DNA from 2 places in the Jeotgalibacillus aurantiacus genome. Region 1 is predicted to be linked to the other one. Evidence: riboswitches for the same ligand, from Rfam matches in the RefSeq annotation. Region 1 holds a riboswitch; the other holds the start of a gene.
The links. A riboswitch is a leader RNA that binds a small molecule or an ion and turns the genes downstream of it on or off. The one in region 1 is predicted to bind cyclic di-GMP.

Region 1 (3,874 bases):
CAGTTCCGTCTGCGAATCAAGGCGGCTCCACCAGTAAAAAGAAAGAGGGGATTTTTTAAACTGTTGCATAAAAGGAAGCGCTTTCTTTTTTCCTGTTAATAAAAGCAGCATCAAATTATCCTGGATAAACGAGGTCGTTCCTCTTTGTGCTGCAAACGCTGCAAAGCTATGCGGATTATATAGTTGAAACGGATGAACGTGTGGCTCAATGTAACCGGGCACCACATATTTTCCTTCGGCATGAACCATTTCAGTGCCTGCTGTATTTTCAGGCAAAGCACTGCCTGTATAGATAATCCGGTCCTGATCAATCCAAATGTTCCCCTTCACCCATTGATGCAAAGAAGAATTTAAATAATGCGCATCCCGGATCAGAATGGCCGGCGCTTTTTTACCTTCAAGGACAGATGTATGTGAACGCAAATGATTGATCTTCCACGGAAATCGCTGTTCCATTATGAATCACTCCAGATCATTTCCCATTTGAAAAATAGTGGTTTAATCGTACCATATTTTACACGTCACCGCATAAAAGAAATAAAATTTTCAACACATTATATTTTTCTTATTGTAAAAAAATACATTTTAGTTGTAAAATATTTAAAAGAGATAAGTTTACTATAGATAACACTCAGTTGACTCATGAACACATTATTTCAACAAATAATTCATTGAGAAGAACGGACAAAACCATTGATACCAAGCATTCCCTCTATTTCCCGAAAAAAACCTGTCGAAATTCGTGCGTTATAGTAGTCTTTTTCGAATAGTATGATACTATTGAAATTAAGGAATAATTTCGAGCAAGGTGAGTGATGGATAATGATAGGTGATCGTGTAAAAGCGCTGCGAAAAGAGAAAAAAATGTCGCTGACAGAACTTGCTGATCAGGCAGGCGTTGCAAAATCCTATATCAGTTCTCTTGAACGGAATCTTCAAAAAAACCCTTCTATTCAGTTTCTTGAAAAAATCGCTCCTGTACTTGGTGTCAGCGTCAATTCATTGCTGGATCCGGACAGTGATAGTGCACCTGTTGATAATGAATGGGTGGATCTTGCGAAAACTGCGATGGAATCCGGCATATCGAAGGAACAGTTTAAAGAGTTTATTGAATTTAATAAATGGCGCATTAATCAAAAATAGCCTTAACAGATCACCTTTGATCTGTTAAGGCTATTTAAAGAAAATGCTCACATTCAGCCGGCGAATAAGTTCTGCTGACTCCATACAACTGACTCCTGGCTTTTTAAGAACTGTGCGATCTCTTCCTTAGAAACTCCGGCTTCGACTGCTTCCTTGATCAGAGCAACCCATTCCATGTCTACCTCATGTTTTTGACCCATACTCTTCCCCTCCTAAAATACTTGATTACAGTACTTCAGGCGGCTCAGCCGTCGTAGCAATTTCTCTCTCTACTTGCCTTAGACCCGTTAGCTTTGCGTCCCAGCTTTTCAGCAGGTTTGCCTTTTTCTGTATCGCAAAGATGATCACAGCATCTTGGTGTTCAAAGGTGTCAATAATGCTTCTGATGGTACAAGAGTTCAAAGTTTATGAACTTATATTACCATTACCCTCCTGAATGATAAATAGTCCCATAGACCTAAATATTCTGACTTTTTCAACATTAAATTTATGTTACAATTCTATTCTTGTAGATTTTTAAATAAACTTGTCTTCCTGCCTTCACAATTTGATGATTTACTTCCTGAAACGACTTGGCCCGATAGAAAGGATTGTCGGTCAGATCCTCACCACACACAGGACACAGCCATGTCCCTTCCTCCATACAACTGAACGATGAGCGTTGACAGCGAGTGCATTCCTTTCTTACCATAGCCAGCCCCTCTTTCTTTTTGTTCTTTATAAAGAATTAATATATTTTCATTATACTCTATAAAGAACAATCAACAATAGGCAAATATGGTCCTGTGTTAAATAAAATATCTTATTTACTCTCCATATCTCTCTTATGCTCTTTTTTCTTCATATTCTTATTATTTTCTAATTAGTTTGAAAGGTGTGGATTTTGTAAGCTTGTATATGAAGTGATGTATAGGCCTACATGAAGAGAAAATCACGGTAATAGGTTTTTTTGAAGAAATCATATTTTTATAGAAGCGAATGAAAATAAGAAAGCAAAGGAACCGAATTCGAAAAGATTGAATAGCTCTCCTGAAACATGAAATCCAGTCCATCCAGTTTCATGACGTTCTCCCCGGGACAACAAAAAACAAAGAGGACTCCTGCACCTGGAGCCCTCCAATCGTCGATATATAACTATTTCCCTTTATATCCGGCTTTCCAGCCAATATCCCGTCTGTAAAACAATCCGGTTGTGTCAGTACCGCCTAATGCTGCATAGACTTTCTCCCCGGCCTGCTGGGCGGTCATACCGGACGCTGCAGCGAGCAGGACTCTTCCTCCGTCAGATACGATCAATCCGCCTTCTTTTTTCGTGCCGGCATGATAAAGGGTCACTTCAGCTGTAAGCACACTTTCAAGAGAAATTTCTTTTTGATAACTGCCCGGGTATCCGTCTGCTGCTACAACTACTCCCAGTACGGTTTCTTCAATCCATTCCGCATTTACAGGCTGGTCTGTCAAAAGGTTAACGAGCAGCTCTGCTAAATCAGACTTGAGTCTTGGAAGGACAACCTGTGTTTCCGGATCACCGAAGCGCGCATTGAATTCGATTACTTTCGGTCCGTCTTCAGTCAGAATTAACCCCGCATATAGAACGCCTGTGAAGCTTCTGTCTTCCTCAATCATCGCCTGAACGACAGGTTTAATGATGGCGTCCATCGCCACATCCGAGACTCCTTCAGGCAGGTGGGCAACCGGTGAATATGCGCCCATTCCTCCTGTATTCGGACCTTCATCGCCATCGTAGGCTCTTTTATGGTCCTGGGCAAGCTCAAGTGGAATAATGCGGTCATGGTGAACGAGGCACATAAAGGAGAATTCTTCTCCATCAAGGAATTCCTCGACAACAATTTTAGAAGATGAGGCACCAAATTTAGCACCCGCCAGCATGTCCTCAGCGGCTTGCAGTGCTTCTTCCTCTGTCAGAGCCACGACCACACCTTTACCGGCAGCCAGACCGTCTGCTTTAATGACGATCGGGGCACCTTGCTCATGTATGTAGCGCTTCGCTTCGTTGAAATCTGTAAAGGTCTCATAAGCAGCTGTCGGAATACTGTATTTTTTCATCAGTTCTTTTGCAAATGCCTTGCTGCCCTCAATCGCTGAAGCCTTTTGCGATGGACCAAACACAAGCAGGCCCTCGCGGTTAAATGTGTCAGCCAGTCCCTCTGAAAGTGGCTGTTCAGGTCCGATCACCGTCAGATTGACAACTTGATCTTTCGCAAACTGCAGAAGTGCTTCCTGATCACCCTCTGAAATATCCACACATTCAGCAATAGCTGCAATCCCTGCATTTCCAGGCGCACAAAACACACGCGCTACAGACGGATCCTTACTGAACTTATCACAAATCGCGTGCTCTCTTCCCCCGCGCCCTACAACGAGTACATTCATTCAAAACGCCTCCTTTTTTGATCAGCGTAGAGTCAGAGCCTGTCCCTGACTCTACTAAGTCTGCATTGTAAAAAAAGAGCTGACTCCTTTCCGGGAAGTCAGCCAAGGTATGAAAATATGCTGTAAGTGGTTTTGACATGGACCTCTTACAATGAGAGTAAACATGGATGAAAAACTTGAATATGAAATACGTTAAATGTTGATTATGCTCTTTTAAGAAAGACTTAGTGTTTGAAGTGACGGACACCGGTCATGACCATGGTGATACCGTGTTCGTTGGCTTTCTTAATGGAATCCTCATCGCGGATGGATCCGCCTGTTTGAATAATCGCTGTGA
Region 2 (3,874 bases), on a different contig from region 1:
GTCAATCAGCCGGAGATTTTACTGCTGGATGAAATCACATCATCACTCGATCGCGTGTCACAGCAGGAAATAGAAGAACTGATTGTCAGAATCAATGAAAAGTATGGAACGACCATTATGTGGATTACCCATAATCTTCGTCAGGCCTTATCCATTGGAGATTACACGTGGGTAATGATGGACGGGGAACTCGTGGAAACAGGTGAAAGCAGTCTGCTCAAGAATCCGCAAAATCCCCGCGTTCAGACGTTTGTAAAGGGGGAAACGGAATGAATTTTGTCTTACTGGCTTTATCCTTAATCTTTGTCATCATTCCGCTCGTCCTATCAAAAACGCTGAACCTCGGTCTTGAAAAGGATTCAGTGATCGCAACGATCCGATCCATTATTCAATTACTGACTGTTGGTTACATCCTTCAGTTTGTATTTGACGCTGAGAACTATTTTTACATCTTTTTAATGATCGCGCTGATGATTGGCGCTGCCGTTCAAAATGCCCGTAAAAAAGGTGTGTCGATTCAGGGAATTACATGGAAGCTCATTGTGACGTTTGTGTTTATTGAGGTGTTGACGCAGGGGATTCTACTCGGGCTTAATATTACGCCTGCAACCGCTCAGTATATCATCCCGATCAGCGGCATGGTGATCGGAAACTCGATGGTGCTGTCGATTTTGTTTTTAAACCGTTTTACATCAGAGCTCGATTCGCGTGAGGATGAAACAGAATTGATCCTGTCACTGGGCGGGACACCGAAGCAGGCGATTCACCGGCCTCTGATCGCTTCCATTCAGGCAAGCACGATCCCGACGATTGAAAGTCAGAAAACGATTGGTCTTGTTCAACTGCCGGGTATGATGAGCGGGCAGATTATTGCCGGAGCCGATCCACTTCAGGCTGTCATGTTCCAGCTGTTAATTATTTTTCTATTACTGACAACCGCTGTTGTAACGAGTGTGATGTTAGGGTTTCTATCCTATCCAACCTTGTTTAATGAGCGGATGCAGCTTGTTTTGCCGGAGAAGAAATAATGTTGTGTGCCGGGGTCTCTCGAGTGAGGGATTCCGGTTTTTTGGTATGACGCGAGGTTGGGAAGTTAGTCGTGATGGGACTGCACCGCGGAATTCCTTCACTAACCCGACTTTTTCAATCGTTTCAGATTTTTATTCAGGCTTTCTGGAAAAGGATTCAATCGTTTCAGCATTTAATTCCTTCAAAGCGGCTTCACCTGGACTTTTTTCCTTCTTTCTGAGACCCGGATTCCATCACAATTCAACGCTTTTTCATCATTCAAGCGCTTCATTCCATCACTCGCCAACATTGCACCCAAGAAGAGATGTACTGCCTCTTTTTATCAATAACACCCTCTTCACGCGTCACTCTTAAATCCTTCCAAAAAAGCAAAAAAATTTTGCATAGACGGTCTTTAATCACAGGAGTATACTGATAAAAATGAATCTGATAAGGGCAAACTTATCCGAAAGGAAAGGACGCAAAACCGTGAGCCTGTGTGCAACTATTGCATATGGCTGTCTGGCTGCCGGGTTCCTCATTCTATGAGGCCCAGACCTTATAGAATGGAGGACAATATGATAAAAGGTTCAATCATCAAAGTCTTAGTGCTGGTGTTGATGATGGGGATGTTGAGCGGAATGACAAATGAAGCAAAAGCCCAGACGTATTCGAAGGCGACGTGGCTGTGGAATCCGTGGTCACTTGTGGATCAGCAGGATGAAATTCTTCAGTTCTTTCAGGACAGACAGGTTAATAAAGTGTATTTGCAGATAGATCAGGAATTATCGCCAGCGGTTTATCAATCATTTATCGCTAAGGCTAGTTCACTGGGAATTGCTGTGTACGCATTAGACGGGGCGCCGGACTGGGCAGCTCCTAAAGGATATCTGGCACAGGACCGCCTATTCAGCTGGCTGACGAAGTATCAGACCTCTTCTCTGCCAATCCAGCGATTCAAGGGTGTTCATTTAGATGTGGAGCCTTACCTTTATTCAGGATGGAATTCAAAACGAGGGGCGGTTGTAAAAGCCTATCAGAACCTTTATATCAGAGCGGGGAAACAGACAACTCAGCTCGGTATTCCTCTCGAGGCGGATCTGCCTTTCTGGTTTGATGAAATTAAATACAATAATACGTTTGGCAGTGGGAAGCTGTCTGACTGGGTGCAAAAACATACAGATGGTGTGACCATCATGGCTTACCGTGACACGGCGGATTTGATTGCTGCATTCTCAGAGCATGAATTAAAGACAGGTCAATCTCTTGGGAAGCCCGTCACGATTGGTGTTGAAACGGGTCATTCTTACGAAGGAAATTATATTACCTTCCATGAAGAAGGAGAAATATATTTAAATCAGGAGCTTGAAAAAGTGCAGGGTAAAGTAAGTGGATATAAAAGCTTCTCAGGTTTTGCCATTCATCATACGGACAGCTGGATGCGTCTTGCTCCTTAAGTGGTTGTTCTAATACCCAGGGAGTGTATGAGAGAAAAAGAACTTTTCCAAAAGTAAGGGGAAAGTTCTTTTTCGTTGTTAAAATTGATTCATAATAGGGAATAAAGAATGAGAGAAATTATCCGTTATAAGATAAAAGAATGATAAAAGTGGGATGTGGAGAAAATGTCAGGGAAATATCAGAAGATGCTGATATCAAAAATAAAACAGACGACACAGGAATGGAAAATAGCAGGAACCGTAACTGAAAATGAACTTTACCGGTTTTTACATGGTCTGAAGGGGACGGCTGGAACCGTTGGAATGACTGCTGTTTCTGAACAGGCAGAAGATTCGTTGAACCGTCTTGAGGAAAACGGCAGTAAAGTTTTCCGGGAAAGTGAATGGAAATCGCTTTTGCCTTCATTTGAAGAGCCAGAAGGTTTGGAAAAAAAGAGCAAAGTTGAAATCCATGATGCGGCGATCCGGAGTGAAGATGAAACGGCGGTTACGGCAACAGCCGTCGCCACGGATGTGCCCTTCATTTTGATTATTGAACAGGATACTGATTTTATAACTAAAATGAAGACCTTTCTTGAGGAGCACCAGTTTCAGGTGCTGACAGCTGTAACGGCTGCCAAGGGTTTAGAGCTTTATTATGATATGTCTCCGGATTTGTTAATTGTCAGTATGGATATTCCGGATATGGACGGTTTAACCGTTATTAATCAAATGATGAAAAAAGCAAGGAAGGATTTGACGCCTATCATTTTAGTCAGCAGCCAGATCACTGATGAAAAAAGAATTGCGGCATACAATTTAGGCGTCCTCGATTTTATTGGTAAACCAATTAACGAGAATGTGATTGTGCCATTTATCAAAAATCGTATATTTCAGCGAAATACGATCCTCAGCCAGATCAGAAATGATTTCCTGACGGGGGCTTTAAAACGTGATTGCCTGGATCATGAGCTTCAAAAAGCTACCCGGGGTTCTGGTGAGATAGAGAAGAAATCTTCTGTATTATCGATGCTTGATTTGGATCATTTTAAAAACATTAACGACACGTATGGCCACCCAAAGGGAGATGAGGTTCTTCAACTGTTTGCCAAAATGTTTTTAGCGCAGAAACGTCCTGAGGATAAGCTGATTCGTTACGGGGGTGAAGAATTCGCAGTGATTTTTCCTAATACCTCTTATAAGGAAGCAGAAGAGAGGATACAGGCGTTCAGGGAAGCTTTCAGCAGCTATGAATTTGCTTCAGATAAGGGCAGCTTCCGCGTAACATTTTCAGCTGGGCTTTTGGAATGGCATGGAGCCATACATCCCAAAGAAATGCTGGAGTCTGCAGATAAGGCACTCTATTATGCAAAAGAGCAGGGGCGAAATTGTTCAATACGATACGATGAGGTTGTCCGAATGAAGCTGAA

Region 2: linked by a shared signal. The riboswitch ahead of H7968_RS03390 (amidase) and the one ahead of H7968_RS14630 (anti-repressor SinI family protein) in region 1 are both predicted to bind cyclic di-GMP.

What each region holds. Positions count from the first base shown of each region.
Region 1 is NZ_JACNMS010000005.1:15,583-19,456, reverse strand. Features, by position in the region: gene H7968_RS14640 (adenine deaminase C-terminal domain-containing protein) at 1-456, opposite strand, end outside; gene H7968_RS14635 (helix-turn-helix domain-containing protein) at 823-1,143, shown strand; gene H7968_RS14630 (anti-repressor SinI family protein) at 1,197-1,343, opposite strand; cyclic di-GMP riboswitch class I at 1,379-1,475, opposite strand; gene purD (phosphoribosylamine--glycine ligase) at 2,278-3,537, opposite strand; gene purH (bifunctional phosphoribosylaminoimidazolecarboxamide formyltransferase/IMP cyclohydrolase) at 3,762-3,874, opposite strand, start outside.
Region 2 is NZ_JACNMS010000001.1:731,805-735,678, reverse strand. Features, by position in the region: gene H7968_RS03400 (ABC transporter ATP-binding protein) at 1-273, shown strand, start outside; gene H7968_RS03395 (ABC transporter permease) at 270-1,028, shown strand; cyclic di-GMP riboswitch class I at 1,454-1,542, shown strand; gene H7968_RS03390 (amidase) at 1,587-2,465, shown strand; gene H7968_RS03385 (GGDEF domain-containing response regulator) at 2,631-3,874, shown strand, end outside.